DNA from 3 places in the Shewanella sp. 30m-14 genome. Region 3 is predicted to be linked to each of the others. Evidence: predicted binding sites of a transcription regulator. Region 3 holds the regulator's gene; each other region holds the start of a gene.
The links. The regulator LexA, encoded in region 3, represses DNA repair genes until DNA is damaged. The targets are predictions, from matches to a motif close to TACTGTATNNNNATACAGTA.

Region 1 (10,896 bases), on a different contig from region 3:
TACTGCGTGAGCTGTTTCAGTATCAAGATGTTCAAGAAGTCGCGCGTCAACAGATGCTCGCTGAACAAAGAAGCGCTGAGGCTGAGCAATGAAGATTTTGATCAGCAATGACGATGGTGTAAATGCTGAAGGTATTGCTGCGTTAACCGCAGCATTGAGCCAAATAGCAGAAACATTGACGGTTGGACCTGATAGAAACTGCTCTGGTGCGAGTAACTCGTTAACCTTGACCAATCCACTACGACTGAATACCTTAGATAATGGTTTTATTTCAGTGAGTGGCACGCCGACTGATTGTGTGCACTTAGCAATTAGAGAGCTGTATCAAGATGAACCCGATATGGTGGTATCTGGTATTAATGCGGGTGCGAATATGGGTGATGATACTCTGTATTCAGGTACCGTTGCCGCTGCAATGGAGGGGCGCTTCTTAGGCTTTCCAGCCATTGCTATCTCATTAGTTGGTCATGAGTTGAAACACTATGATACCGCGGCTCATTATGCGTTAAAAATTGTTAAAGCTTTGCAAGAGAGCCCTGTTGCACAAGATAAAATCTTGAATATTAATGTGCCAGATCTTCCTTTGGATGAAGTCAAAGGCATTAAGATAACCCGCCTTGGTGCACGGCATCGAGCCGAAGGGATGGTGAGAACCCAAGATCCTGCGGGCCGAGAGATTTTTTGGTTAGGGCCACCAGGTGATGAGCAAGATGCGAGTGAAGGAACTGACTTTTATGCCGTTGCCAACGGCTATGTGTCTATCACGCCGCTCACTGTTGATTTAACGGCATTTGAGCAAGTGAGTGCCTTAGAGAACTGGCTAACTCAGATCCACGATTAATTGGTGCACGACCTTGTTTACATGGGGCGTGCTGAAATTAATGAATTGCCCAATAACAGTATCATCACTGTTCGAATAAATGACATTTTGGACTATTGGAATAACAGAAATATGAACCCAGTCGCCTCAACATCAGCATTGAACCTTGCAAGAAGTTTGTTTGAGGCAGGGATCCGTAATGAAGCGGTACTACTGGCAGTGGCAAACACCCCGAGAGAGCAATTTCTCGATGCGGCTCTGGGTCACAAAGCTTATGAGAATACGGCGCTGCCTATAGGGCAAGGGCAAACGATTTCTCAGCCCTATATTGTTGCTAAAATGACAGAGATCATCTTGCAAACTAAGCCAACAAAGGTGTTAGAGATAGGAACTGGCTCAGGTTATCAAGCTGCCATTTTGGCAAAATTAGTACCGCAGCTGTTTACTGTGGAGCGGATCAAGAGCTTACAGATCCAAGCTAGGCAAAGATTAAAAAGGCTCGACTTACACAATATCGCTTTTAAATATGGTGATGGTTGGCAAGGATGGCCGAGTAAAGGCCTTTATGATGCAATCATGGTTACTGCTGCAGCAAGCTCAATTCCCGAGGCATTGGTCTCTCAGTTAGTTGACGGTGGCATCTTAGTGATCCCGGTTGGGGAAACCGCGCAGCAGTTATTAACAGTGACACGTCGTGGTGATAAATATTCGTCTGAAGTCGTTGAAGATGTTCGTTTCGTGCCACTTATTAATGGCGAACTTGCATAGTTTTTTTCCATAAGCATTAAACAGTGAAATAGGTTGATTTGGGGTGATGAGTTAATAATGAGGTTGGTATGTTTGTTAAGTGTCTGCCTATCACTGGTGCTATGTGGCTGTAGTTTTCAGGCTGATAGGCCCGCTCCTGTGGAGTCTTTGAATGGACCATCAACGCCGTCGATCAGTAAAGGATCGATAACGGCAAGCCGTTATGTGGTTAAAAAAGGCGATACTTTATATTCAATCGCATGGGGATCTAATAAAGATTTCGTTGATATTGCTAAGAGCAATCGTCTACCAAAGCCTTATACCATCTACCCTGGACAAGTTTTGAGCTTAAGCTCTAAAAAATATGTTACAAATAGCCAAAGTGTTAAAAAAACAACTAATTCAGCGCCTAAAAAACCAGTTAAGTCGAGTAAAGGCGATTCAAGTCAACAGGTTAGTGTTAAACCTGTATCTGTAAGTCCTCAGAATGAAAGGTCAAAAAAACAGCTTGATCCTAATCCTAAGCCTGCGTATTCTGTTACAAGCAGTCAACAAGATGCTAACAGGGTTGTCCACAAGCCAGCCGAGCTTCCAAACAAAGTAAGCAAATGGTCATGGCCTGTAAAAGGAAAAGTGTTTGGTACTTTCTCTGCCAAAGAGCAGGGAAATAAAGGAATAAAGATCGCTGGAAATCGAGGTGATGCGATTAAAGCAGCTGCAAGCGGTAGAGTTGTTTATGCTGGTAGTGCACTTCGAGGGTACGGTAATTTGGTTATCATCAAACATAGTGATGATTATCTCAGTGCTTATGCTCATGCAGATAAGATCTTAGTTAAAGAAAAGCAGGCTGTCACGATTGGACAGACTGTAGCGACAATGGGTAATACTGGTACTAATCGGGTCATGCTACATTTTGAGATCCGCTACCATGGTAAGTCAGTAAACCCTTTAAAATTTTTGCCTAAACAATAGTTAATGTTTGTTAGGTTGCCAATTTGGCGGATCGGAGGATAGTAACGTGCAGTAATTTATTTAGAAATTCGGGAGAGATATTATGGGCAGAGTAAGTAATGCCGTTGTAGCAGATAACGCTAAAAGTCAATCTGCAGATCAGTTAACGAATAAAGATACTAAACAAGAGATCAAAGAAGCTGAACTTGAGCAGCAAGTACAAGATGATCTACAAAAAAATCTAGATGCGACTCAATTGTATCTAGGCGAAATTGGTTTTTCCCCCCTCCTCAGTGCTGAGGAAGAAGTCTATTTTTCACGAAAGTCCTTAAAAGGCTGTGAGAAATCTCGCAATCGTATGATTGAAAGTAACCTCAGGCTAGTCGTAAAAATTGCTCGTCGATACAATAATCGTGGCTTAGCGCTGCTAGATCTTATCGAAGAAGGTAATTTGGGCTTGATCCGTGCCGTAGAAAAATTTGACCCCGAGCGTGGTTTCAGATTCTCAACCTATGCAACATGGTGGATTAGACAGACGATTGAACGAGCAATCATGAATCAGACTCGTACTATTCGCTTACCTATTCATGTTGTCAAAGAGCTTAATGTTTATTTGCGTACAGCCAGAGAGCTCGCACATAAGCTGGATCACGAACCGACAGCAGAAGAGATCGCTGACCAACTCGATTTACCGAGTGCAGATGTTAGCCGTATGCTCAAGCTCAATGAAAGAATTACTTCTGTCGATACACCGCTAGGTGGCGAAAGTGATAAAGCCTTATTAGATGTACTTGCTGATGATGACAACGTAGGGCCAGATTATAAGGTTCAGGATGAAGATATGTCTAAGTCCGTTGTTAAGTGGTTAGATGAACTCAATACTAAGCAACGAGAAGTGCTAGCGCGCCGATTCGGTTTGTTAGGTTATGAGCCGTCAACTCTAGAAAATGTAGGCAAAGAGATTGGTTTGACTCGTGAAAGAGTACGTCAAATTCAGGTCGAGGCGCTTAAGCGCTTGAAGGACTTACTGGGGGCGCAAGGCCTTTCTGTAGAAGCAATCTTCAGAGTGTAATCTAGAATGTAATCTAGAGTATAAAAAGTAAGGGTATAAATAAAAGCGCAGCTGATTATCAACTGCGCTTTTTTAGTATCTCATGTTTGGCGTTTAGCGCACTTTAGCTCAGCGCACTTTAATTTAGCCATATTGAAGCAATATGGCGACTGAGCACTTCAAACAATTAAAGTGTCAACTTCTTAAGGTTGTATAGATAATCTAATGCTTGTCTTGGCGTTAATTCATCCGGGTTTAGCTTGGCTAATGCTTCCAAAGCGGGAGATGGCGCCGGTGCTGAAAAGCTCATGCTTTGCTGTAAAGGCTGCTGAGCATTATTGGATTGATTATCATGATCGCGGCTTTCTAACTGATGCAACTTATGCTTTGCGGCGCTAATCACACAATTAGGCACACCGGCAAGCGCAGCTACCTGTAGGCCATAACTGCGGCTCGCTGCACCTTCTTGAACAGCATGCATAAATACAATGTTATCGCCATGCTCGACGGCATCTAAATGCACATTCTCCACATTAGATAATTGCTCTGGCAGTTGAGTTAACTCAAAGTAATGGGTGGCAAATAGCGTCATTGCTTGTAAGTGTGTAGCCAAATACTCTGCAGCAGACCAAGCAAGTGAAAGACCATCGTAAGTTGAAGTTCCACGGCCAATTTCATCCATCAACACTAAGCTGTTAGGGGTCGCGTTATGTAAGATGTTGGCAGTTTCAGTCATCTCGACCATGAAAGTTGAACGGCCAGAGGCTAAATCATCAGATGCACCGATTCGGGTGAATATTCGATCTACAGGACCAATAACGGCATGCTCTGCTGGAACATAACAGCCAATATGTGCCATTAGGGTAATCAATGCGACTTGGCGCATATAGGTAGATTTACCGCCCATGTTTGGACCTGTCACAATTAACATCTTGCGTTGATTGTTTAAAGTCACAGGATTGGCAATAAATGGGCTTTGGCTGACTTGCTCTACCACTGGATGGCGACCCGCTTCTATTTGGATCCCTGAAATAGTTGATAGCTCTGGGCAGTGATAGTTCAGGCTCTCTGCACGCTCGGCAAAATTACATAGCACGTCTAATTCAGCAGAGGCTCTAGCAAAATCTTGTAACTCATGTAATTTAGGCAAGATAAGATCAAACAGTTGTTCCCAAAGCTGCTTTTCAAGCGCTAACGCTTTACCTTGGCTAGATAATACCTTTTCTTCGTGCTCTTTAAGCTCAGGGATAATATAGCGTTCAGTGTTCTTGAGTGTTTGTCTACGTTGGTAGCTTAGTGGTACCAAGTCAGACTCACGGCGACTGACTTCGATATAGTAGCCATGAACGCGATTGTAGCCGACCTTTAACGTAGAAATTCCTGTCTGGTGTTTTTCTCTAGCTTCAAGCTCATGAAGGTAATCGGTTGCGCCTTCACTGAGTTTACGCCATTGATCGAGCTCTTCGTTGTATCCTTCACGGATCACACCACCATCACGAATTAGCATCGGAGGATTATCGACTACGGCGCGTGATAGTAGCTCAAGTTCATCGGGGAACTCACCAATCACTTGCGATAGATATTTAAGGTGTGCAGCAGTAGCTTGAGTCAACGTTTGTTGCAACTGGGGTAGTAATGCGAGCGCTTGACGTAAGCGAGCAAAGTCTCGTGGACGGGCATTGCGTAGGGCAATACGTGCAGTAATTCGCTCAATATCACCAAGGGCTTTTAAATCTTCCGATAGCACTTCATAGTGACCATTACCCAGCAACTCTTCAATCGAGGCCTGTCTTGCACGAATAATATCATGGTCACGAAGTGGCTGATGTAACCAGCGCTGCAGCATACGACTGCCCATAGGCGTAACAGTGTTATCGAGCACGGAGGCGAGGGTGTTTTCTCGCCCACCTTGCAAGTTCACCGTTAGCTCTAAGTTACGACGCGTTGCAGCATCTAGCACTATGCTGTCAGATTGATTAAAACGCACAATCGAGTTGATATGTGGTAGTGCGGTACGTTGAGTATCTTTGACGTACTGCATTAAGCAGCCTGCAGCCTGGAGTGACAGTCTCGCGTCTTCGATGCCAAAGCCTTTTAAATCTTTAGTGCCGAACTGATTGAGCAGTAATCGATGGCAAGTGTCGTAGTCGAACTCCCATTCTGGTCGGCGTCGAGTGCCATTCATTGCAGCGATTAGACTCATTTCAGAGAAGTCTTCGCTATAGAGTAATTCAGCGGGGTTGGTCCGTTGTAACTCGGCTTCAAGCGCTTCAGTATTGGCAAGTTCAGTAATGACAAAACGACCTGAAGCAACATCTAAAGTTGCATAGCCGTAACCGGTTTTACCCTGGTAAAGCGCTGCAAGTAAGTTGTCTTGTCTTTCTTGCAGTAGGGCTTCATCGGTTAAGGTTCCAGGGGTAACGATACGTACTACTTTACGTTCAACCGGTCCCTTAGAGGTCGCAGGATCGCCAATTTGTTCGCAAATCGCTACCGAAACACGAAGTTGCACTAGCTTGGCCAGATAACCTTCAACCGCATGATAGGGCAGACCTGCCATCGGAATCGGGTCTCCACCACTTTTACCTCGTGCGGTTAATGAGATCCCTAGTAGCTCAGAGGCTCGTTTGGCATCCTCATAAAAGAGCTCATAGAAATCGCCCATACGATAAAAGAGCAACATGTCTGGATGTTGGGCTTTTAACGTCAAATATTGACGCATCATTGGGGTATGTTTTTCTAAGCTTTGCGGATCAATAGCGGTCATCGATTTGTTTTGCCTGTGATTTACTGTGGCGGCTAAAAGCGCCTGAAACAATATTGGCGCTAATCTTAACAATATTTTGTCTAGATTAGGCGGAATTCTTACAGTGTTTCAGCAATAAATTACTGTGCAAAAATGCTAGATGCTCCTAAATGATTGATTTTAAACTTTTTGTAAAATATTTTTACACAGCACTTGATACTGTATGATTGTACAGTATACTAGTTTCATATTGAGGCTCTAGCCAAGGCTAAAATGAGTCGTCACCAAATGAAAATTCAGTGCCAATACCGTGTAGCACTGTGATCCAGAGGATATCAGAATGAAGATAGATCCAAATAAAGAGAAAGCACTGAACGCCGTTTTAGGTCAGATTGAGAAGCAGTTTGGTAAAGGCTCAATCATGAAGCTAGGTGAAGACCGTTCAATGGACGTAGAAACGATTTCTACTGGCTCATTATCTTTGGATGTTGCTTTAGGTGCAGGCGGATTGCCTATGGGTCGTATCGTTGAAATCTACGGTCCAGAGTCATCAGGTAAAACAACACTGACCCTAGAAGTGATTGCAGCAGCTCAGAAGCAGGGAAAAACCTGTGCCTTTATCGATGCAGAGCATGCTCTAGACCCTATTTATGCTAAAAAGCTAGGTGTTGATATCGATAACCTACTTTGTTCTCAGCCTGATACAGGTGAGCAAGCACTAGAAATTTGTGACGCATTAACACGCAGTGGTGCTGTAGATGTTATCGTCGTTGACTCGGTAGCAGCATTGACACCAAAAGCTGAAATCGAAGGTGAAATTGGTGACTCTCACATGGGCCTTGCGGCGCGTATGATGAGCCAAGCGATGCGTAAGCTTGCTGGTAACCTTAAGCAGTCAAACACTTTGCTAATCTTCATTAACCAAATTCGTATGAAAATTGGTGTTATGTTTGGTAATCCAGAGACGACAACGGGTGGTAACGCTCTTAAGTTCTACGCTTCAGTTCGTCTAGATATTCGCCGTACTGGTGCGATTAAAGATAGAGAAGAAGTGATCGGAAACGAGACCCGTGTAAAAGTGGTTAAGAACAAGATTGCTGCGCCATTTAAACAAGCTGAATTTCAGATCCTTTATGGCCAAGGCATTAACAAAACTGGCGAGCTCGTTGACTTAGGTGTTATGCATAAGCTAATTGAAAAGTCAGGTGCCTGGTATGCCTATAAAGGCAATAAGATTGGTCAAGGCCGTGCAAACGCAGGTAAGTACTTAATCGAAAATCCTGCAGTGTCAGATGAAATCGAAACGACGCTACGCGCTATGCTGTTAGGCAAAGGTGAGAAGGTTACTGCTGAGGCTGCCGATACAGCCGGTGACAACGTTGACTTAGAGACTGGCGAAGTATTTTAAGCCCACTCTAAATGCATAGCTGAGCCTTTCAGCTATGCATTTCGCGGTTGCGCTATGAGTTTTATTCCACGATGAATAACTCTGTGCGCCGCGACCATTCTCGTAAGAGAGCTCGACTAGATCACCCATCCAAGATTTCTATTTTCTGCAACTAAAAACTCTTCGATAGCGACAAACTCATTGCGTCATGATATTCCCCATTGCGCAACTGTGTTTATGACGAACTACAAACGGCTACATTTGATGCGCTAGCAAGTATTTAGCAGATTCCGTTATCTTCTTATATTGACTCATTCAAGCTTCAGGGCGCTAATTTCTTAGCCACTACACAGTTTTGTATCAACAGGGCTGGTTGTTAGCCATGACTCTGCTTATAATGCTATCCATAAAAATTTATCACTCAGCTCTTTTGGAGCTATTTGCACAACCTAATTCAGGACGGTTTCATGTATCAAACCACTGCAGCACTGCGAAGTGCTTTTTTGGAATATTTCCGCACAAATGGTCACCAGGTCGTTGATAGTAGTTCGCTCGTTCCTGTGAACGATCCAACCCTACTATTTACTAATGCGGGTATGAACCAGTTTAAAGATGTGTTTTTGGGTGCTGATAAGCGTAGTTACTCTCGTGCAACTTCTTCACAGCGCTGTGTACGCGCGGGTGGTAAGCACAACGATTTAGATAACGTTGGCTATACAGCTCGTCACCATACTTTCTTTGAAATGTTAGGTAACTTTAGCTTTGGTGATTACTTCAAAGAAGAAGCGATTAACTTTGCATGGACTTTCCTTACTGAAGAATTAAAGCTGCCAAAAGAGCGTCTTTGCGTCACTATTTATGAAACAGATGATGAAGCGTTTGAAATCTGGAATAAGAAAATTGGCGTTGCAGCAGAAAACATTATCCGCATCGGCGACAATAAAGGTGCAGCTTACGCATCAGATAACTTCTGGCAAATGGGCGACACAGGTCCTTGTGGACCTTGTTCTGAAATCTTCTATGATCATGGCGATCATATCTGGGGTGGACGCCCTGGTACACCTGAAGAAGATGGCGATCGCTTTATTGAGATCTGGAACATCGTATTTATGCAGTACAACCGTCAAGCTGACGGTGAGATGAAGCCACTGCCTAAGCCATCTGTTGATACTGGTATGGGTATTGAGCGTATCGCTGCCATTATGCAGGGTGTACATTCAAACTATGAGATTGATATTTTCCAAGCGTTAATCAAGAAAGCGGCCGCTATTCTTGGTGTAACAGATCTTGAAAACAAATCGCTACGTGTGATTGCTGACCATATTCGTTCATGTGCCTTCTTGATTGCGGATGGCGTTATGCCGTCAAATGAAGGCCGCGGCTATGTACTGCGTCGTATTATTCGTCGTGCAGTCCGTCACGGTAATAAGCTAGGTGCAACTGAAAGCTTCTTTTATAAGTTAGTGCCAACACTCATCGAAGTGATGGGCGATGCAGCGAAAGGCTTGCAAGAGACTCAAGCTATTGTTGAGAAGTCGCTTAAAGCTGAAGAGGAGCAGTTTGCTCGTACATTAGAGCGTGGGCTAGGTATTTTGGATGCCGCGCTATCAGCATTAACAACTGATGTTTTAGATGGCGAAACAGCATTTAAGCTTTATGACACCTATGGCTTCCCTGTCGATTTAACTGCTGATGTTTGTCGTGAGCGTGAAATCACTGTCGATGAAGCTGGCTTTGAAGTGGCAATGGCGGAGCAGCGCAGTCGCGCACAGGCTGCGGGTCAGTTTGATACCGACTATAACGAAGGTTTAAAAATTGACGAACAAAGTCGTTTCACTGGTTATACCGAGCTTAATAACCAAGCGACAGTAACGGCTATCTTCACATCAGGTGAAGCAACAGACGCTATTGCGGCAGGTGATGAAGCGGTTATTGTACTCGACAACACACCATTTTATGGTGAGTCGGGCGGTCAAAGTGGCGATAAAGGTATATTGATTGCAGAGGGAGTTGAGTTCACTGTTACTGACACACAAAAGTATGGTCAAGCAATTGGACATATCGGGCGTGTTATCACTGGCGAGCTTAAAACCGGTCAGGCATTAACCGCTAATGTTGATAAGAAGCTACGTCATAGAACAGAGCTAAATCACTCAGTTACCCACCTTTTACACGCAGCGCTACGTCAAGTACTTGGTACTCACGTGACTCAAAAAGGTTCTTTGGTCGATCCAGACCGCTTACGTTTTGACTTCTCTCACTTTGAAGGTGTTAAAGCGCATGAGCTGAAAGAGGTTGAAGAGCTTGTTAATACACAAATTCGTCGTAACCACGAATTGACTGCTGAAGTCATGGATATCGAATCTGCCAAAGAAAAAGGTGCAATGGCACTGTTTGGTGAGAAATATGATTCTGAAGTACGTGTTGTGACCATGGGTGACTTCTCTATTGAGCTATGTGGTGGTACTCACGTTGGCCGTACTGGAGATATAGGTTTATTCAAGATCACCTCTGAAGGTGGTATTGCTGCAGGCGTGCGTCGTATCGAGGCTGTAACCGGTGCTGCTGCTATGGCCTATGTTGCTAAGCAACAAGCAGACCTAGAAGAAGCTGCTGCACTATTAAAGGGTGACAGTGCTTCAGTGGTGACTAAGCTTAAGGCGCAGCTTGATAAAACTAAGCAGCTTGAAAAGGAGCTATCTCAGTTGAAAGATAAGCTGGCTGCAGCGACAAGTGCCGATCTTGCTGGCGAAGCTGTTGATGTAAATGGCGTTAAGGTGTTAGTTAAGAAGCTTGAAGGTATCGATGCAGGCGCACTACGCGGCCTGCAAGATGAGCTTAAGCAAAAGCTACAATCTGGTATTGTGGTTCTTGCTATCGCAGGCGAAGATAAGGTTAACTTGATTGTTGGTGTGACTAAAGATTTGACTGGCAAAGTCAAAGCGGGTGAATTAGTCGCTTCTATCGCTGTTCAAGTTGGTGGTAAAGGTGGCGGACGTCCTGACATGGCTCAAGCTGGCGGTAGCCAGCCAGAGAACCTTGACGGCGCGTTAGAGCAAGTTATCCCTTGGATAACCGCTAAACTGTCTTAAATAGGCTAAAGCGATAGCTAACCTTAAATAAAAACGTCCGTTATGGACGTTTTTTTATGGAATAAATAAACTTATTTTGATTTATTAAAACGGTTTTTGCCT
Region 2 (10,896 bases), on a different contig from region 3:
CCAGTAACGAGACCATAATTAACATTTTATTAACACACGCTAGTAAAACCTGTAAAAGATTTGCGTGAAATGGATGCAATATAAGCCTAGTCTTTCAAAACTAGCAGGTAAAAACGCTAGACTGGTAGTCAAATTATTAGATAGTAAGCCCTGTGGCAGGTTTTAAGTTATTAGCAATAACTTATAAGGTTATTGTATAAAGTTTGGCGCTAAGAGATAGATGGAACAAGTCTGTACACACTCAAATCGTGACTAAATTTACACTTCGGTGCTAAATAGAAAATCATTCAAAAAATAAAATTTGATACCAGGCAAAACTAGCTCATTAACTCGATATAGCCCCCCCAATCAGCTGGCTTGCCATCAAGTAAAACAGGTGAAAACTAAATGTTATGGAAATAAAAAACCGCCAACAAGAGAACTTGTCAGCGGCTTTAGCTTAGAGAACTAACTTTACGTTAGCGAATCATTAGAACTTTTGCGTTAGACGCAATGAGTATGAACTACCAAACATACGGTATGTTGATGGATCAGTACTCGCGTTAAATCCATTATCGATATACGGTGGTTTTTCATTTGAAATATTAGTGAAATTCAAAGAAACACGTGTACCCGTCTCGAAAGAATATGCAAACGCTAAATCATGATATAGCTGAGAATCGATTTTCTGAAGGTAGCCTTCTTCCCAGAACGCTGTCGCAGCAGTTGTAGCACCTATGTACTCTGCGGCATAACTTACAGATAGATCATTCCAGTAATAATCTAGGTTGAAATTAACTTTATCTTCAGCAAACGTCTCACCAAGACTGAAGTCAAATGTTCCAACCATTTCACGAGCTTCTGCACCAACATAGTCTGTATCTTCACGCTTCAATAAGTGAGTCCAGCCAATAAATGCTTTGAAATCACCAATAGACGTATCAAAGTTATAACTAAACTCTGAGTCGATACCTGATGCAGTACGAGAAGCTAAGTTTCGGTTTGCAGCAAAAATAGCATTAATCGTTCCATCAGGGTTACGAGTAATCTGCTGACATTCATTAGTATTTAAATCGTCATAACATAGGTTAAGAACGTTCGTTGCAGACAATGAGTCGATGACGTTGTCTAACTTAATATCCCAGTAATCAACAGTTACGTTGAAGCCTTCTAAAAACTCAGGTGAATATGAGATACCGACAGTAACAGTATCACCTTCTTCAGGTTTCAAGTCTGGGTTACCACCAACACGAGCACGCAACTGTGAATCAGATTGTGTTGCACCGCCAGCTGGAACACCTTGTGCTAAACATAGCGCTTGGCCTTCTGCAGATAAATCACCAAAACCTGTAGTGTTACAAGGGTCTTGAGCTGTTGGGAAACTGTCAGACTGACCAGCATATAGTTCGCCAACGGTTGGAGCACGATACACTTCACCGTACGTACCACGAACAAGTAAACCATTCACTGGCATCCACATTGCACCAGCTTGGAATGTTGTATTACCACCAAACGAGCTGAATTCATCGTAACGAGCACCCAACTTAAGCTCTAACATTTCAGCACCTGTCACACCTGACAGAAGAGGTAGATTTACTTCACCAAATACAGAGTTAACCCAATAAGAACCTTCAACACCAGCACCAGTATTACCTGTTACTTCATCTTTTTGTTTTCCTGAATCAGGTGTATAAGTTAACTCTTCACGACGGTATTCATAACCCCATGCAGAACCAACCATACCACCAGGGAGCTCAAATAGATCACCAGCAACCGCGGCAGTAAATACGTCTTGACGAGTACGTGTTGTATCAACAAGTTCAACACCTACATAATCAAGCATTTCATCAGTAATAGAACCTGGCCCACCAAAGAGGTCCATTGGTACACAATCTGCAATAGGTGCATCGGCAGTACCACAAGTTGCTACGCCTTTATCATTTGTAAATGATGGGCCTAGAGCATTTGATACATTTGGACCAAACCACTGGCCTTTATCTGTATCAGTACGGCTACGGTAACCTAAGTTGTAACTCATGTCCCAAGACCAATTATCATTAAACTCACCAGTCAAACCGTTAACAAACTGGAATTGTAAAACGTCTTGCTCAAATGTACGGTTGTCTTCTAAAACACGACGACTTACACGTGTAATATCTTCACCGAACGGATTATATATATTGTCTTTAGAAACACCATTTGAATATGCTTGATTACCATTTTCATCTAAAACAGCGCTACCATCTTCATTTTTTAAAGCTACGGAATAACCTGGGTCATTCAGTGTATCAAACGGCATTGGAGCAAGCTTTTGCTCTGATTGACGTAAATTTACACGTAGTTCAGAGAAGAACTGAATGGATTCAGTCAACTCAAATTGAGTCTCTACAAATGCATTCCACTTTTTATAAGGTGTTTGTAGATAGTTTACTGGTGCGTAGTTATATGTATCATTGGCAGGATCCCACCAGTTACCATTGTAAGCGCGGAAATCATCAGGATTCGTACCACTAGTACCATCTTTCTTAGTTAAAGAACCACCTGCATATTGGCTGTCTTTGTTGAAGCGGAAGTTACCATTTGGAATTCGCGACGAACCGAATGGCATCGCATTAACGCCTGGTGCAAAACCGATATCTTCGTAGTAATTACCTTCACAAAATGCACAGTTTTCAGCATTTGCTTCAGTAATGTAGTAAGTATTCTGCATTGTGAACCAATCGGTATCATTTTGCTGAATCTTCTCTTGGTCATTATAGTCAAGGCCGACAACGACATTACCGCCGTCAAACGTCTTACCTGCCACAAATGAAAGTGTGTTTTGCACACCAGAGTCAGTCTCAAAAGAATCTGCGGTCTGCGCAGTAATTTCAACGCCTTCGAAATCATTGCGAGTAAGAATGTTTACAACCCCAGCTACAGCATCTGCACCGTAAACAGCTGAAGCACCATCTTTCAAGATTTCAACACGCTTAATCATTGAAGAAGGAATCGTCTGGAAATCACCGCCATCAACTGTGCGACGACCATTAACTAACACAAGAGTTCTGATTGAACCTAAACCACGAAGGTTCACCTGTACTGAACCATTACCACCATTATTTGTCGTTGTACCAATTGGTGAACCTGACATCGCTGGCAGTCTTTGAAGCAATTGCCCAACATCTGTGATACCCATTTTGACAATGTCATCACGATCTAAAACAGTAACTGGGTTAGCGCCTTCTAAATCTGTTTGCTTAATTCTTGAACCCGTAACTTCGATACGTTCAACAGCATCTTCAGCTGCGAATGCCGCTGGTGCTGTAAACGCTGCTGTCATTGCACCGCTAACTAGCGCTAAACGCACTGAGTTAGATAGAAAGTTATTCTTATACATTGTAAATCTCCCTGGACTCTCTTTTATTTTTTTTAGCAATTCACATCAATTAACGAAAAGTTACATAAATGGGAATTCGCACACAAATAAAAACACAATGGAAACATATTTACAACATCTGCATCTCATCAAGCTTTTTTCGATACAATTACAAAGAGATAACCTCTTAAACACTAAGCAGCTAAATTATCTTTAACGAATACTTACTGGATTACTTGATTGTTCTGAGAGGATTTAAGTTTTACTCAACAGCCAGACCCTACTTTATAAAAATACAAATCAACTTACACAAATGACTGAAAGTCAAAGAAATAATAGAGGTGTGACATTTTTAAACAATGAAAAAACTTCACCCCGATCTGATTTTTTTTGGTTACTTTTAACGCAGGTAACACAAAAGTACTGCCCACCGATTTTGATTGCTTTGCAAATAAACCAGCAGTATTTAAAGGGGGGAATAACACTAAAGACAGTTGATACGCATTATATGTAAACAATTCATTCCAGACAGCTCGACCATTACAAACACCGAGAGTGGAGCGCAAGCCCTTGATAAAAAAGAAATAAATCACTGAAAGGGGAAATTAAATCTATTGAAAAATAAAAAAACATGGAAATGTGCTAACTGAGTGTTTTTCAGACAGAAAGAAAGCGCCTGCCGTTAACAATATGAATAATCATACTCATTACCTAGATTGACACCACCTCAAACCACTCCAAACCACTCCAAACACCGAACCGTAAAATACAACTTTTATAATAGATATAACTAAATAGCATAACCAGCCAATATTAAAGCAAAAAAAAGCGCCCTTAATAAGGCGCTTTGTTCACTTTCCTGTTTTACACATTAAAGCGTGTAACGGATACCTATTGCGATACCGTCATCTTCTGATTTAGCCATTGCTGCAGCATTTACACCAGTGAAGTCGCTATAGTCTTTACGACCTTCTAGATAAAGCACGGTATTGGTATCCCAAACATAGTGAACACCAGCAACCACAAACTGACGCTTAAATACATCACCATCATATGCCGCTTCGTATTCACTGCCCGCATCTAGGATGTTGTAAGAGATGAAAGTACGAATGCCGTTTTCAAACTTGTAAGATGCTAGAGACTCTAGCCCCTTAGCTTCAGGCATCATACGGCCTAGGTTATCAGTATCGTGGTACTCTTGCTTGTTTACGTTAAATGCTGCGTAAACACCTTCTGCATCCCAGTTACCCCAAGTTGCACCGACACCATAGATAGAATCAGTTTCAGTTAGACGCTTACCTGCTGAAGTAGTTGCTTCAAACTCGCCTAGGTTGAAACCTGCAGTCAACGTTAGCATATCAGTTACATTATACGTAGCTGCGCCACCGTAGGTGTAGTTGTACTCAACAGTTGTCACTGAGCTCTTAATATTTACACCAGCAGCTTTAACTGACATAAAATCAGCTGTAGGGAAAATTGGATTAGAAGCGTTTGGCACCTCATCCACTTCAAACGTATCTTGCTTTAGCTGTGCTTGCAAAGCGAAGCTGAAATCACCAAACGCATTACGGTATTGAACAGTTTTATCACCGCGACCAGTACCGTTAATCGCACCGTCTGCTTTATTATATGTGTAAGTACCTGATGCATTACCATCCCATACGAAACCGTAGTTAGTGTTGTAAACTACGTCGTACCATGCGCCCCACTGCTTACCGATAGTGATAGAACCGTAAGTATCGTGGCTAAGACCCACGTAACCTAAACGGTTATTAAGAAAATCACCACTTTCAGACTCAAAAGTACTGTTGCTATTGTAAACAATTTTACTGTCACCGAATGGGTTTACGCCCCACTCTAACTTGGTGTAGGCTTTCCAGCCATCGCTCATCTGACGGGTAAAACCGAAATTAATACGTGAAGCGCCGTTAACTACTTCCGTAGCACCCTGTGTATTGATGATGCGAGCATCGACAAAACCACCGATTTCTACTGCATTTTTATCATCTTTATAGATTTCAATCGCTGATGCTGTTGGCACAAATATAACTGCTGCCAAAGCTGATGCTACTAGAGTCTTTTTCATTTAATTTGCCTAACCTTAATGTTGTTCAGTCTGCTTCATTCAAATCGTCTTCCATTCCGTTGTTTTCTTTCTATCCTGATTACAAATGAGATTATCAAAAGATCTGCAACCACTCAAAGACGAACATCACACTATTCGCTAGATTTTGCACTTAATTAACTAGCAAACACAGAAACGACGAAGGAAAGAACCATTTGTTAACATTTTTTTAGCAGCCCATTAATGCGGTGCAAACTAAATTAACGACATTTGATTTGTGGTAACCTCAGTGAAACTGGTTTTCATAATTGAAAGTATTGGTTCAGCAATAGGCTCTAGTTGCCGAGAAAGGTAGTAATTATAATCAATTAATGCGGATGTATGTGACACTGGTTCTGCCCCATTTAATGTCATCACATATTCAATTCTGGCCCCACGCTTACCGTACTGAGGATCCCCTGTTGTTTCACATAGTTTACGTGCTGCTTTTAAATGGGGAGCAGACTTAGCGGTGTACTCGCTTAGATCTCGTCTAAGCTGTTTTGTAAAAATGAGCTCATTATCGAGTTCACCACGATTCAACTTCTCTGCAGTGTCTCTGAGGTAAGACTCGACAGCTTGTTGCTGAAATAGTCTCTCATAGAGTTCATATTGAACTCGCCTTGCCAACGGCGACCAATCACTACGGACCTGTTCCATTCCTTTAAATATCAACTCGGAATCACCTAAGCTGTTGCGCTTAGTGCCAACATAACGTTTTTTTGAGCCCTCTATGGAGCCCCTTAGTGTGGGCATAAAAAACTGTTCAAAATGAGTTTCAAACTCCAACTCTAGAAAACTCTCTAGCTCAAAATCACTGTTAAGCTTGCTGCTCCATAATTGATTCACTTTTTCTGCTAGCGATTTGCCAGTTTGTTGGACTTGTGCCAGTTCAAAGTCATTTCCCAGCCAAACAAAGGTAGAATCAGTATCACCGTAAATGACCTCATAGCCTTCAGCTTCGATCCAGAGCCGCGTTTGTTTCATGATTTCATGACCACGCATGGTAATTGAACTCGCAAGCCTTGCGTCGTGAAAAACACAGCCGCGCGAACCGAGCACACCATATAAAGAATTCATGATGATCTTTATCGCTTGTGACAAGGGGGCATTATTATGTAACTTTGCGTCTTCTCGTGCCGATGAAAGGTGCTCGATTAACCTAGGTAAAATGGGCTGCTCACGGCTAAACCATGCGCCTAAGAAGCCTTGAACGGCTTTGTCTTGCTGTTGATGACTTGCAAGATTTAGCCCCTCAACCAAGCCTTTAGGATCTATAAGGAAGGTGCGGATAATTGAAGGGTATAAGCTTTTAAAATCGAGCACTAAAATATGGCGGTACAGACCCGGTACCGAGTCCATCACATAACCACCAGGGCTTTCTATGCCATCACTAACAGGTTTACTCGGCGCAACAAAGCCCGCTCTATGCAGATGAGGAAGGTATAGATTGTTAAATGCCGCGACAGATGCACCAACACGGCCAAGCTCTAAACCTGTAAGTTTGGCGCGCTCAATGACAAAATCAAATAACTGGGTCTTCTGAAAAATATCCCAAACTAAGCGGCTATCGGTTAGGTTATAATGCGCCAACGCGGGCTTATCATTTAAAAATAGATCGTTGATTTCATCAATACGATTATCAACATTATGAATCGCTTTACCTTCATCCAGCAGTTGCTGCGCTACAAACTCCAATGAATAGCGATCAAATTGATAAAAAGCGGCCTTAAGCCAATCAATACCATCTAATACGACACGGCCAGGAAGCGACAAGGTTTCGGGTCTAAACTTATCTTCGACCTTCCAACTAAGAGTGTGGTTATCACGGCCAATATTAAGGGTGATGTTATGGTGTTTCGCTCGGCGATAAAGCAAGGCCAAATCAAAAGTGACCACTGACCAACCAATAATAATGTCGGGATCATATTCATTAAACCAGGCAATTAAGCGATGTATTAAATCGGCTTCAGTTTGTGCCCATTCAATATAATCTTGCTCACAAGCTTGGCTCTGTCCGACCATAATGACCTTTTGGTAGACGATACCCTCGACCGTTTGCCCATACAGACCAACTGAGTAGAGTTCGCCGCTAAAGCTGCACTCAAAATCTAAAGAAATTGCTTTGAGGCTTATGCTTGATTCAGTCTTACGCGCGCGGCTTGCAATAAACAGTGGTTGATGTTTAACCGGATCTAAGTCCTCAGCTGCAACTTGTTGTTTGTCTATAAAATGCTCTTGGAACTGTCCCTGAAACTCTGCATCTAATGCAATAAAGCGTTCAATTAAAAATCGATGTTCAGCTTTAACATCGGCTTCAAACAGCTCAATATCGAGATCTTTTGCAGCTCTCACTAACGTGCGTAACTGCCTAGCATCGCTACAATAAAGTCCTGATACGGGGATATTTTGAAAGCTCTTAAGTGAGAGTTCACGACGGCGGATCCCTCTGAGACCAGCGCAGTGTAATAAGCGAGATGCATCAGTCGAATGTATAAAGCAAACATGCTCCTGATGAGGGATTTCAACTGTTATAGGGCCCGTTTGGGTTTGAATAAAATACTGTAAAATAAGGCTGCCCTGCCGGTGGGTGGCATGGCGAGTCAATACTCTACCTTTAATCACTTGCTGCATGCTCAACCTTGAATTCATACTTTATACTCAATTAAATACACTATTAATCACTAAACGCTTCTTAGGCTAAGTAATCACTGTTATTATGTACAGCACTATTTATTAGCTCAGTGCATTCATGTTATCCGCAGACGTTAAAACTCAAATTCGTACTATATATAAGGGCATTTCTGCATCCTTGCCTAACTTTCGTCCTCGTCGAGAGCAAAACTATATTGTTGCGGAAATATCAAAAACGCTTGCTGGAGAATATGACAAGAACCGCCGTATTATCGTGGTAGAAGCTGGCACGGGTATTGGTAAATCACTGGCTTATATTCTGGGCTCAATTCCACTGGCATTGGCCAGTAAGAAAAAGGTCTGTATTGCAACGGCGACAGTCGCACTGCAAGAGCAGCTGCTGCATAAAGACCTGCCTTTTTTTCTGCAACAATCAGGGCTCGACTTTACTTTTGGTTTAGTCAAAGGCCGTCAACGCTATGTATGTTTATCTAAGTTAGAAATGTTAGTTGGCCCAGATAACAGCACCCAAATGGCAATGTGGCAAACCAAGCCAGACCAAAGCCAAGTCGACATGTTAGAAGGTTTATTAAAAGACTATCAAGCAGGCACTTGGAATGGTGAACGCGATACGTTAACTAAGCCACTACCAGATCACCTATGGCAACAGATAGCATGCGATAAACATAGCTGTCATCGCCAACTTGCTAACCATAGAAACTGTCCTTTTCATAAGGCACGTGAAGATATCGATACGTGGGATGTGCTGATTGCTAACCATAGCTTGCTATTTGCTGATCTAGAGCTCGGTGGTGGCGTAATTTTGCCTGATCCCGAAGATCTATATTACATCATCGATGAAGCGCACCACCTACCTATTGTCGCCAGAGACTTTAGTAGCGCACAGTCGACCGTGCGCGGCGCAACTGACTGGCTTGATAAACTGAGCAAGACCACCAGCAAACTGCAAAACCAGATTAAAAGCAACTATATTATCGCGCCCGCGCAGTCGATGCTCGACCATATCGGTGATATTGCGGGTCTACTTAATCAAGTGGCGCAGTTTTGTGACGCGCAATCAGCAAAATTTGATAACCCAGAAAATCGCTTCCGGTTCGAACACGGTAAATTGCCTTCTGCATTATCGGTTCAAGCTGAAAATCTAGCAACGGCATCCAATTTGGCACTAAAGCAATTTAATAAAATGCTTAGCCTGCTAAACGAAGCAATAAAAGATGGCGAGATCCCCAAGCATCAATCAGAAGCATTACTATCTGAAACAGGCTTTATGCTGCAACGGCTTGAGAATTCACAAAAGCTGTGGAAGATGATGGCCAAAGAAGACAGCCCGAAAGGTGCACCTATGGCACGTTGGATTGAGCAACTAACGGGTAAGCAAGCCGATTACCTCTTTAGCGCCTCGCCAATAGAGGTCGGATTTATGCTAGAAAACCTGTTATGGAATAAGGCCGCTGGTGTCGTACTTTGTAGTGCCACATTGCGCGCGTTAAACAACTTCAATCACTTTACTCATCAAGTCGGGCTATCGATTAATGACGGCAGTCGCTATTTAGCTTTAGACTCGCCTTTTGATTTTGAGCAAAACGCGACCCTATTTTTACCTAGAATGGACTGCGAGCCAACGGATGACAAGTATACCGATGAGTTAGCCAAGCATATCATCGCACTGGTCGAAGACGAGATGGCAAGCTTAGTCTTGTTCGCCTCTTATTGGCAGATGGAAAAAGTCGCCGACTTAGTCGAAAGTAAAATTAAAACAGGACTACTGATCCAAGGAACCCTGCCAAGACAAGAAATTCTGAAGCAGCATAAGGCCCGATGTGATGAAGGCAAACCAAGCATTATATTTGGCACAGGCAGCTTTTCTGAGGGTCTCGATCTGCCAGGCGACTATTTAACTAACCTTATTATTACCAAGCTTCCTTTTGCCGTGCCGACCTCTCCCGTAGAGCAAGCACACTCAGAATACATCAAGATTAAGGGTGGTAACCCATTTCTGCAGCTTACGATCCCAGATGCTTCACGCAAACTGGTGCAAAGCTGTGGTAGATTGTTACGTAAAGAACAGGATTATGGCCGGATTTCAATCTTAGACAGACGTTTAGTGACTAAACGCTACGGAAAATCTCTGCTCGACGCCCTGCCACCTTTTCGCCGTGTAATTGAATAGGACGACCATTGGATTTATTTCTCGACCCAAGTAGTTGGGCCATACTCGCATTAGTCGGTTTTATTGCCGGGTTTATCGACGCTGTTTCAGGCGGCGGCGGACTGTTGTCGATCCCGGCATTGCTAACCATGGGCGTGTCACCCCATATGGCACTAGGTACCAATAAGCTAGCCGCGAGTTTTGGCTCCTCAATGGCAGCTTACACCTACTATAAGCAACGCCTATTTTCACCATCATTGTGGTATCACACTTTTATTGCCACCTTTATAGGCGCAGTAATCGGTACCTTTATCGTCTATTTAATAGATAATCAATGGCTTGAAAAATGGCTGCCTATCATGATTATCGCTATCGCGCTTTATACCCTATTTCAGCCTAATGCCATGGGCGATAACAACCACAAGATCCCGACTAAAGCTAAGAGTAAACTAAAACAATGGCTACAAGGCTTGCCATTAGGCTTTTACGATGGTTTTGCAGGTCCTGGTATTGGCGCTTTTTGGACAGTATCAAGCACTGGTCTGCACAAATTGCCTCTACTCTATAGCTGTGGACTCGCCAGAGCCATGACCTTTACCAGTAACCTCACCTCACTGATTATTTTTATTATGTTAGGCAAGGTTCACTTGG
Region 3 (10,896 bases):
ATGGCACTGCGAAAACGTTAGCACCGTATTTGGATACCTATATTCCAGATGAGCCTTACGGCATCAATTATATCCCACCAGGTCAAATGAAAACCTGGCTGGAAGCATTAGGTAAGATTGGTTATAGCGCTCATATCCATGCGATTGGTGATGGTGCAGTTCGCGAGTCATTAAATGCGATTGAGCATGCTCGCAACCAAGGATCGAAAAAACCTTATACGCTAACACACGTGGAATTGGTGGACTCAAAAGATGTCCCTCGTTTCGTAAAACTGGATGTGACCGCCGACTTCCAAGTGGGTTCTGATTATGTCGTACAACATGACCATCAGTGGGCTGAAGGCTTTATAGGGGCTAAGCGAACGCACGAGCTGATGAATCCAAGCGCCATTTTTGATACAGGTGCCAATGTTACCTTAAGTAGTGACTGGAATGTGCATGATATCAATCCACTAGTTGGTATCGCTAATAGCTTGAAAATGGGTAAAACAGGCTTGCCGGATGTGCATTCGGCTATAGATGCCTATACAATTAATGCGGCTGAAAGTTTAGGGCTCAGTTGCATTACAGGTTCGATAGCTGTTGGTAAATCGGCTGATTTTGCCATTCTACAACAGGATATTACCCGTTTATCCGCCGATGATATTGCTGACACTGAGGTATTAATGACCGTACTGAAAGGCGATATTGTTTTCGACATAGATGATGAATAAATAAAATGGATGCAGGGCTTGCTCTGCACCGTCTTTTAAGCTGGAGGTCAGTGTAACAAAAGCATTTTTATATTGAGGTGGCAGTAAGACTGCTATTTCTGCTGATATTCATTGTCCCATCTTGTTTAGTTGCACTTTTGATAGTATGCGTCAGATGGTTCAAGGCAACCAGTCTGCAATATTAGCAGTAATAGGGCTTTTGATGGCTACGGGTATTATTGGGCTTTTTGAGGCGACCTATCAGAAAACATAGCTTACTTACCGACTTGAACGTACGTTCACCCACCTAACTAAACTACTACTGTTTACTGGTATCTCTGAACTTATCATCTTGGCTGTCGCTGGAATTGGAATTACTTCAACAGTATGGGATGACCCGCGACTTTAGGCAATCCTTCCGATTTACGCATTTTTGTACGTATACGATTAGTGGGATGCACTAATTGCCGCTTCTGTTTCTACTCCAGAGCTTAAAGCAAAATATAATCTTCAGGTCGAGTCAGAACCCCAGCCTAAATCTGAAATACAATCCCAACATGAAATTAAGCCCGACAATTAACTCAAGAGACAGGCTTGTCTACGAGTTGGTGGCTTACTTTGAAGGCCTCTACTATTTGACTACCATGTTGAGACAGCGTTAATCCATTGCGCCAACACAGCTCAATTCTTCGGTCGATGCCTGCAGGTTCAAAATCACAGTTTAGGGCGGTCAGCTGGCCATTTTCGATATAGGCGTTAACACATTCTGCAGGTAAAAACGCAAAGCCTTTATTGTGTTTTAACATAGCGACAAGTGGCTGAATGTCAGAGAAAAAACCGTAGCTAGGACTAAACCCATCGCTGTTTTCATCTCTATGTTGCTGACTGCTTTTGCTATTCGCCTCTCCCCAAATTAACTCACGGTATTGGCTTAAATCGATGGTGGTCACCACAGGCAATGTCACGAGGGGATGGTCAGGGCTGCACGCCAACAACTCTTTGTAATGGCCTAAACGGCAATACTCAAAATGCTGATGATGAAGGGTGTCGGATTCATGAGTAATGATGATATCTACATTGCCTTCGTTCAAGTCTTGCATCAGTTGGTGTTTTTCTTCGCGATACACTTCCACACATAAATGGGGAAAATCCAACGTCAATGCTAGAGGCTGAGTAAAGGCTAGGTCGGGAATGTAGTTCTCAATCCCGATAGTCAGCACGGTTGATTCACCCTGCGCAATTATTTCGGCACTTTGAACAAACTTATCAAGTTGGCTCATGGTGTGTGTGAGGCTAGGAAGTAAACGTTCCCCCTCTTTACTTAATGACGTTTTATTACCAGTTCGGTCAAAAAAGTTAACGCCAAGATCAATTTCTAGATCAGAAATCCATTGGCTAACCTGAGGTTGTTTTTTTCCTAACTTACGTGCAGCAGCAGATATTGAACCTGTTTCGACGGCCAATAAGAGTGCTTTCAGGTGTAGTGAGTTCATAGGCTTATATTAATTCAGGTACGCACTAAATTATGATTCATTTTCGATATCATCAGTTAAAGGCACTATACGTTCTTATCTTGAGTTAATCACGTCAGACGGATGTATTCATACTTAAATTGAGAGCCTGACATTAGATCACATATGGCAAATTATTATGAACAGAAAACGAATGAGTAGAAGCACTAACAAGAAATGGGGCATTTCCAAGCTAGCAATCAAACCTGCACGGCCCAAATGAAGGCACCAATTATCCGGTGTAGATACAGCCGTGACCGTCCATGACATGGACGTCATGGCCGAGCTTCCAAGGATGGATTTGTTGCGTGTCACGGCAGTATCTGCACATGCACCCGCTGCAGGCGATTGGTAACGGTGAAACGACAATTGAGAACTCGCTTCCCCGTAGCAACTACTCAAAAAATGTAATCAACCTTCATTCGAAGGGCAACCAACTTTGGGGCATAAATAAGCGAAGCCTGATCTGTATATTCACTCAAAAGTCCCTCCTCTCATCGAATTCCCATCCGGAGGCCTTATCTAAGCTTAGTAAGTTCTGATGTTTGACAAAATATCAGTTAACTTCAGCCACTATTCAATAACGAGTTTCACATCGCTGGATTTATTTCATTTGAAACTGGATCCCACAAAAAACAATATAACTGGTTATTACTTGCACTCAAAAAAATACTGTATATACTAACAGTTACTGTATAGAAAGACAGGGTTAACCATGAGACCACTTACACCGCGCCAAGCTGAAATTTTAGAGCTAATTAAACGTAATATTGCTGATACTGGCATGCCACCTACCCGTGCCGAGATCGCTAGACGTTTAGGTTTTAAGTCAGCCAATGCTGCTGAAGAACATTTAAAAGCCTTAGCTAAAAAAGGCTGCATTGAAATTATGCCGGGCACGTCTCGCGGTATTAAGTTAACCCAAGAAGACACTGAAGATGCAGATTTAGGTTTACCCCTTATCGGCCAAGTTGCTGCAGGTGAACCGATTCTTGCGCAAGAGCATGTCGAGCAACACTATAAAGTCGATCCTGCCATGTTCAAGCCATCAGCAGACTTCTTACTCAGAGTCCGTGGTGACAGTATGAAGAATATTGGCATACTAGAAGGTGATCTACTGGCTGTACACAAAATACAGCAAGCACGTAACGGCCAAGTGGTTGTAGCACGCGTTGAAGATGATGTTACCGTTAAGCGTTTTGAGAAAAAGGGTAACAAAGTTTTCTTACATGCTGAGAACGAAGAGTATTCACCAATTGAAGTGGATCTAGCAAACCAAAGCTTAAGTATTGAAGGTTTAGCCGTTGGTGTGATCCGTAATGGAGACTGGCAATGAACAAACTAATGGGAACGAGTCCTCGTCACCCTGGACTGTGGCAAGATATGCCATCGACCAATATGGTGAGCAGCACGAGTAATGACATCACGACTATGGTGACCCAAACTCAAGGGCGTGATGAGCTGAACCAGATCAGTGCTCAGCTTTCACAATTGAGCCAACAGGGTCGCTGGATTGTACTGATTAGCCCGCCGAATATTGGCTACAAGCAGATGCTAGCAGCTGCGGGTGTAAGAATGGACCGCATTTTACTGGTTCATGCTAAAGATGAAGTGGAAACACTTTGGGCAATGGAAAAAGCCTTAACAAGCGGTACCTCAAGTGCGGTGATTACTTGGACCAACTCTTTAGATGCTCGTGACAATCGACGCCTACAAATCGTTGCCAAAAGCGCTCGCGCTGTTGGCATTGTCATTGAACATTCGATTGATAACACAAATAAGCAACAATCTTGTCGCTCAATCAATATGCAGGATAGTGCTTTTGGTCAAGCCTCCCTGTTTGGTGCTGTTCATTAAGCAGAACATCTCCTCGCTTTCTAATACATGATGACTAGGAGGTGCGTTTTAGTAAGCGCCTTCTAGTACAAACGATTTTCTAAAGCCCTCATTCGAGGGCTTTTTTATTATCAATAATTGAAAAAGTGATCTTGATCAATATTTAAACACCAAGTAGTGTAGGAAGTCATAACAACGATATTTTGTTATATCCGAGCGATTTAGTTGTCGGTCTTTGCTCTGGGATTAGTCCTGAATTTGAAGCTTAGACTGAGATTGGCCTGATATATTTCAGCCGTATGTGCCAACGTGGTTACACCAGCAGTGAATAGCACTGAATACAATAGCCTGTGTCGCGATCCCATTAATTGCGACTCGATAGGCAAGCCACTCGCGCACTTTGAAGTCATCGTTGCTTTTTTGGGAACTGAAGAGTTTACATAGAGCAGAGACTTACTGTGTGACTCTTCTTTGTCTTGTGGACAGAGGAGAAGTCTAGTGAAGCAATTGTTGTATTGTGTGCTGGCGTTGCTATTTTCGCCCGTACTTGTTGCATCAGAAATGCCGCTTAATATGACAGAGGGTGTTACGGATATCAGTGGGCGGGTTTACAACCTCCATATGATTATTCTCTACATCTGCTGTGCTATTGGCATCGTGGTTTTTAGCATCATGATTTACGCTATGATCAACCACCGCAAATCAAAAGGCGCAGTCGCCGCCAACTTTCATGAAAGTACTAAAGTCGAGATCCTTTGGACTGTTGTACCTTTTATTATTCTTATACTTATGGCTATTCCCGCAACCAAGACATTGATTGCTATGGAAGATCCAAGTAATGCTGACCTCACCATCAAGATTACCGGCTCACAATGGAAATGGCATTACAGCTATTTCAACAAAGATGTTGAATTTTTCAGTCTGCTTTCTACCCCCAGAGCGCAGATAGATGGCGAAGAAGCAAAAGGTAAAAACTACCTTTTAGAGGTAGATAAGCCACTGGTACTACCGATTAATCGTAAAGTACGTTTCTTAATGACTTCAGATGATGTTATTCACTCCTGGTGGGTACCCGCATTTGCCGTTAAAAAAGATGCTAATCCAGGATTTATTAATGAAGCCTGGACCCGCATCGACAAACCGGGCACTTATCGTGGCCAATGTGCCGAGCTCTGCGGTAAAGACCATGGCTTTATGCCTATTGTTGTTGAAGCTTTATCAGAAGAAGATTTTGATGCTTGGCTGATTGCACAACAACAAGCCGCCAGCAATGCCGAAGTGGCAGCAAAGGCTGCCCTATCGCAAACGCTAACAATGGAAGAATTAATGGCGCAAGGCGAGCAAGTCTACCTTGCACGTTGCGCTGCCTGCCACCAGCCTAATGGTGCTGGCCTACCTGGCGTATTCCCTTCTCTTATTGGCAGCCCGCTTATTAAAGGGCCTGCTCAGCTGCATATCGATATTGTATTAAATGGTAAATCGGGCACTGCTATGCAGGCGTTTTCTAGCCAGTTAACTGCAACTGAAATTGCTGCCGTAGTGACTTATGAGCGCAATGCCTGGGGCAATAACTCAGGCGACACTGTTCAAGCAGCCGACGTAAGCTCAGATACGACCACGCCAGCAACATCGGTAGATACAACCCCAGCGACTCCAAGTGCAATACCTGCGACCTCACCTGCAACACAAGCTGAGGTTAATCAAGATACAACCTCAGAAACCAAAGCTGATGACGAGGTAACTAAAGAACTAACAACGGCACCATTAGGTGACCTAGCCATGAATGAACTCCTGACCATGGGGGAAAAAGTCTATATGACTAGCTGCGCGGCTTGTCATCAAGCAGCGGGGACAGGCCTACCTCCAGCGTTCCCATCATTAGTGGGTAGCCCAATCATCAAAGGCCCTGTAGCCGCTCACCTTGATATTGTTATCAATGGTAAACCTGGTACGGCAATGCAGTCATTTAGCGCGCTACTTACACCACAACAGCTTGCTGCAGTGGTGACTTATGAGCGCAATGCCTGGGGTAATAACTCTGGTGATGCCGTTCAGGCTTCTGATGTTGATGGTCACGGAAAGTAAGGGATTAACATGAGCACAATTACACAAGACTCACCAGCCGCTAACGACGTGAGCCATGATGACCACCACCATGGCGCGCCAAAAGGTATTATGCGCTGGCTGTTAACCACTAACCATAAAGATATTGGCACCCTCTATCTTTGGTTCAGTTTTATTATGTTTTTAACCGGTGGCGCGATGGCAATGGTGATCCGCGCAGAGCTATTTCAGCCCGGATTGCAATTAGTCGAACCCAACTTCTTTAACCAGATGACCACTGTTCACGGTTTAGTGATGGTATTTGGCGCTGTGATGCCGGCCTTTACAGGCCTAGCTAACTGGCTAATTCCGATGATGATTGGTGCTCCCGATATGGCGCTACCGCGAATGAATAACTGGAGCTTTTGGATCCTACCTTTCGCATTTGCCATTTTGTTAAGCTCACTTTTTATGGAAGGTGGCGGCCCCAATTTCGGCTGGACATTCTACGCACCACTATCGACAACCTATAGCCCTGACAGTACCGCTCTATTTGTATTTGCAGTTCATATCATGGGGATTAGCTCAATCATGGGCGCGATTAATGTGGTCGTCACTATCGTCAATATGCGTGCCCCCGGTATGACTTGGATGAAGCTGCCGTTATTTGTTTGGACCTGGTTAATTACCGCCTTTTTACTTATTGCGGTCATGCCTGTGCTCGCTGGCACAGTGACTATGGTACTCACCGATAAATACTTCGGCACTAGCTTTTTTGATGCCGCCGGCGGTGGGGATCCTGTCATGTTCCAGCATCTTTTCTGGTTCTTTGGCCACCCTGAGGTGTACATCATGATCTTGCCGTCATTCGGTATCATCTCGGCAATTGTGCCAGCCTTTAGCCGTAAGCGCTTATTTGGTTACTCATCGATGGTTTACGCCACTGCGAGTATCGCCGTTTTGTCGTTCCTGGTGTGGGCGCATCACATGTTTACTACGGGTATGCCGGTATTTGCTGAATTGTTCTTTATGTATTGCACCATGCTGATTGCAGTGCCGACAGGCGTAAAAGTATTTAACTGGGTTGCGACCATGTGGCGAGGTTCTATTACCTTTGAAACTCCCATGTTATTTGCGGTGGCCTTTATTATCTTGTTCACCATAGGGGGCTTTTCGGGACTGATGCTGGCGATCACTCCTGCTGACTTCCAATACCATGATACCTACTTTGTGGTGGCGCATTTTCATTATGTATTGGTGACTGGAGCAATATTCTCCATCATGGCAGCGGCCTATTATTGGCTACCCAAATGGACCGGCCATATGTACAGCGAAACCTTAGGGCGCTGGCACTTCTGGTGTTCGGTAATTTCAGTCAACGTGCTGTTTTTTCCAATGCACTTCTTAGGCTTAGCCGGAATGCCAAGGCGTATTCCTGATTATGCTATCCAGTTCGCTGATGTGAACCAGATTGTATCGATCGGCGGCTTCGCATTTGGCCTTTCGCAGCTGATCTTTTTAGCCGTAGTGATTAAGTGTATTCGTGGTGGTGAAAAGGCTCCAGCCAAACCATGGGAAGGCGCCGAAGGATTAGAATGGACCATTCCTAGCCCTGCGCCATATCACTCATTTACCACCCCGCCAGAGGTGAAATAAAGATGACTGAGATGAAGCGTAACGCCAATCGCAAATTGCTCGCCATGCTAATTATTGGCGCTGTGGGCATGTTTGGGTTTGGTTTTGCGCTTGTTCCTTTATATGACGTGCTGTGCGACGCATTGGGTATTAACGGTAAACCCGCAAGTACCGCCAGTGTTTATCAGCCTGTCGCAGTGGATAAAAACAGAACCATAACGGTTGAGTTTGTGTCTCAAGTGCAAAGCGACATGCCTTGGACATTTAAACCTCAGGTTAATACCATGCAAGTGCATCCCGGTGAGCTTATTCGTACTCATTTTGTCGCTACGAATTTATCGGCAGAGCATATTGTGGGGCAGGCTATTCCGTCTGTTTCTCCCGGACAGGGGGCGGCATACTTTAATAAGACGGAATGCTTCTGTTTCAATCAGCAGGTATTGCAGGCTAACGCTGCAGCCGAGCTACCACTCATCTTTTTTGTGGATCCCCAATTGCCGGATTCAATCTCGACCCTGACCCTCTCTTATACCCTCTACAACATCACCGACAAGGGCTATGTAGTAAGTGCCACAAGTAATGTCGTGGAGCAAGGAGCTGCACAATGACAACTGAACATATAGATGAAAACTACTCCAGCAATAAAAACGTCGCTGTGATTAACACAGTCACTAAAACTGGGGCTAAAGCCGTTACAGGGCAAGGAGCGGCTAAATGACAACTGAACATAAACACGAAAACTACTACGTACCAGAGCAAAGTGCGTGGCCCATTATTGGCGCGATAGGTTTATTTCTTATCGCCTTTGGTGCTGGAAGCTATGTCTCTGAATTAAAAACAGAAGGCGGCAGTGGTGGCTATATTTTGCTAGCTGGTATTGCGGTTATCATTTTCATGATTTTTGGCTGGTTTAGAACCGTTATCGCCGAATCTATGGCAGGGCTCTACTCCAAACAGATGGATCGCTCCTTTAGGCAAGGAATGAGCTGGTTTATCTTTTCTGAAGTCATGTTCTTTGCAGCTTTTTTTGGCGCCTTATTTTATGCCCGAATTATCGCAATACCTTGGCTTGGCGGCGCCTCAAATAATGAGATGACCCATGAAGTATTATGGCCAATGTTTGAAGCTGCTTGGCCCTTACTGACAACGCCAGATGGCAGCCTGACCCAAGCGATGGACTGGACAGGACTACCGCTCTACAACACCTTAATTCTTTTGACCTCTTCGATAACATTGCATTTTGCTCACGTAGGGTTAGAAAAAAATAAGCGTACCGCGTTAACCGTTTGGCTAGCGATAACCATTTTACTTGGGGTAGCGTTCTTATTCTTGCAAGTGGAAGAGTATGTCCATGCCTACCAAGAAATGGGGCTGACATTAAATTCAGGCATTTACGGTAACACCTTTTTCTTGCTAACCGGCTTCCATGGCATGCACGTTACCCTAGGAACGGTATTCCTTATGGTGTTGTTTTTACGAGTGCTTAAAGGGCACTTTACCCCAGATAAGCACTTTGCTTTTCAAGCAGGGGCTTGGTATTGGCACTTTGTCGATGTGGTTTGGCTGTGCTTGTTTTTCTTTGTTTATGTGCTTTAACCACTCATATTGCCGATATTAATACGATCACATAAACAATAATGTCATCAGTAGGGTCTGGAGTTAGGTGTTATGACTCCCGTCCCTAATGCCACCAGCAGTAACAGCACCACGAGTACAGAAAAGAGGACTCGGCGACCTAAGAATTGACTCATGGGGATACTCTTTTCTCCTTTCACCATAATAAATAGGGCTCGACCTAAATTAACCAGTATGAATAGCAGTAGCAGTACGAAAACTAATTTAAAGACAAACAAAGCAGACATGGCGCTTCCTCGCGTTAAGATGAATCTTGCTTGGTTATTTATTGTGCTTTCTACTGTGATTGTGTTTTCTATTTTGGTCAAGTTAGGTTTTTGGCAGCTTGAAAGAGCTCAATATAAGGCTCTCTGGCAGCAACAACTAACAGATAGACAAGCAGCTTCTGTATTAAACTATTCGCAACTGCTCAGCCTCCCTAAAGATGAGCCTTTAACAGGGTTTAAGCTAAAAACGGCGGTGACTCCCATCTCAACCAATGTTTTCTTGCTCGATAATCAAGTCTATGAGGGTAGAGTAGGCTACATTGCCTTACAAGCTTTGCAGGTCAGTGCATCAGAGCCATGGTTGTTAGTTGAACTCGGCTTTATCTCAGCGAGTATGGATCGCTCTAAGCTACCAAACGTAACAGCGATTACCAATCCTATAATGCTAGAGGGGCGGGTTTACCAAAAGCAGTTTAACCCGATGAGCTTTGATCTGATGGCTGAAGCTGGTTGGCCCAAACGCATCCAAAATCTCAATATCCCACAGCTGTCTGAACAACTTAATCAATCGCTCTCCGGCGTCGTATTACAGCCGAGTAATCTTGACAACCCATACCCTCATCCGTGGCAACCAATCCCGTTATCGTCGCAGAAGCATCAAGGTTATGCCGTACAGTGGTTTGCAATGGCAGGCGTATTTATATTGATCATGGGCTATTTATTTTTTCGCATGTTAAAACAACGATATAACAAGTAATCATATTGCTCTATTGCTAACGAGGGTTAGACGATGTAGGTTAGAAATTAAGCTCCTAGCCGTAATGGGAAGACTTAATTTTAATCATCAAATTTGATGGATTTTAGTAAGATAAAGAGGAGATGGAATGAACTCCCCCCAAAAAAGCGGCAAAAAAACACTGATACTGTTATTACTGGCTTTTGTCCTGCCTGTGATAGCGGCAAAACTGGTGCTCAGCTTTGACCTGTACCAAGGCGGAGCCACCAATAAGGGGCAATTGCTCGATACCGATACCAGCTATCAGAATCTAGCTATGGTGAATCCACTGCCCCATGAATGGCAGTTGCTCTACCTACTTCCTAGCCACTGTAATGCCGTCTGCGAAGATAGGCTCTATATTCTGCAGCAAAGTCATACCGCACTGGGTCGACATCAAGACCGTGTTCATACCATTATTTTGGTTAATGAGCACAGTGATACGACTGTACTCGACGCCTTTGATTTTGTAACCGCAACCCCCTCTAAAGCACTTAGCCAGCTGCTTGATCAGCAAGAATTAGTGATAGTCGATCCCTTAGGTAGCTTAGTGATGAGCTACC

Region 1: the regulator LexA is predicted to act here: its motif matches at 6,533-6,552, upstream of recA (recombinase RecA).
Region 2: the regulator LexA is predicted to act here: its motif matches at 8,151-8,170, upstream of dinG (ATP-dependent DNA helicase DinG).

The regions. Positions count from the first base shown of each region.
Region 1 covers NZ_JBRILW010000011.1:136,363-147,258, forward strand. The annotation lists gene truD (tRNA pseudouridine(13) synthase TruD) at 1-92, shown strand, start outside; gene surE (5'/3'-nucleotidase SurE) at 89-841, shown strand; gene ACVBIU_RS10375 (protein-L-isoaspartate(D-aspartate) O-methyltransferase) at 953-1,588, shown strand; gene ACVBIU_RS10380 (peptidoglycan DD-metalloendopeptidase family protein) at 1,646-2,539, shown strand; gene rpoS (RNA polymerase sigma factor RpoS) at 2,622-3,590, shown strand; gene mutS (DNA mismatch repair protein MutS) at 3,757-6,336, opposite strand; gene recA (recombinase RecA) at 6,656-7,723, shown strand; gene alaS (alanine--tRNA ligase) at 8,170-10,794, shown strand.
Region 2 covers NZ_JBRILW010000019.1:63,028-73,923, forward strand. The annotation lists gene ACVBIU_RS14440 (TonB-dependent receptor domain-containing protein) at 470-3,358, opposite strand; gene ACVBIU_RS14445 (porin) at 4,209-5,423, opposite strand; gene ACVBIU_RS14450 (DNA polymerase II) at 5,658-8,093, opposite strand; gene dinG (ATP-dependent DNA helicase DinG) at 8,194-10,266, shown strand; gene ACVBIU_RS14460 (sulfite exporter TauE/SafE family protein) at 10,275-10,896, shown strand, end outside.
Region 3 covers NZ_JBRILW010000003.1:33,566-44,461, forward strand. The annotation lists gene ACVBIU_RS03075 (amidohydrolase) at 1-713, shown strand, start outside; gene ACVBIU_RS03080 (LysR family transcriptional regulator) at 1,274-2,185, opposite strand; gene lexA (transcriptional repressor LexA) at 2,919-3,539, shown strand; gene ACVBIU_RS03090 (cell division inhibitor SulA) at 3,536-4,060, shown strand; gene coxB (cytochrome c oxidase subunit II) at 4,538-6,124, shown strand; gene ctaD (cytochrome c oxidase subunit I) at 6,134-7,738, shown strand; gene ACVBIU_RS03105 (cytochrome c oxidase assembly protein) at 7,741-8,325, shown strand; gene ACVBIU_RS03110 (cytochrome c oxidase subunit 3) at 8,432-9,313, shown strand; gene ACVBIU_RS03115 (DUF2909 family protein) at 9,361-9,579, opposite strand; gene ACVBIU_RS03120 (SURF1 family protein) at 9,578-10,315, shown strand; gene ACVBIU_RS03125 (hypothetical protein) at 10,443-10,896, shown strand, end outside.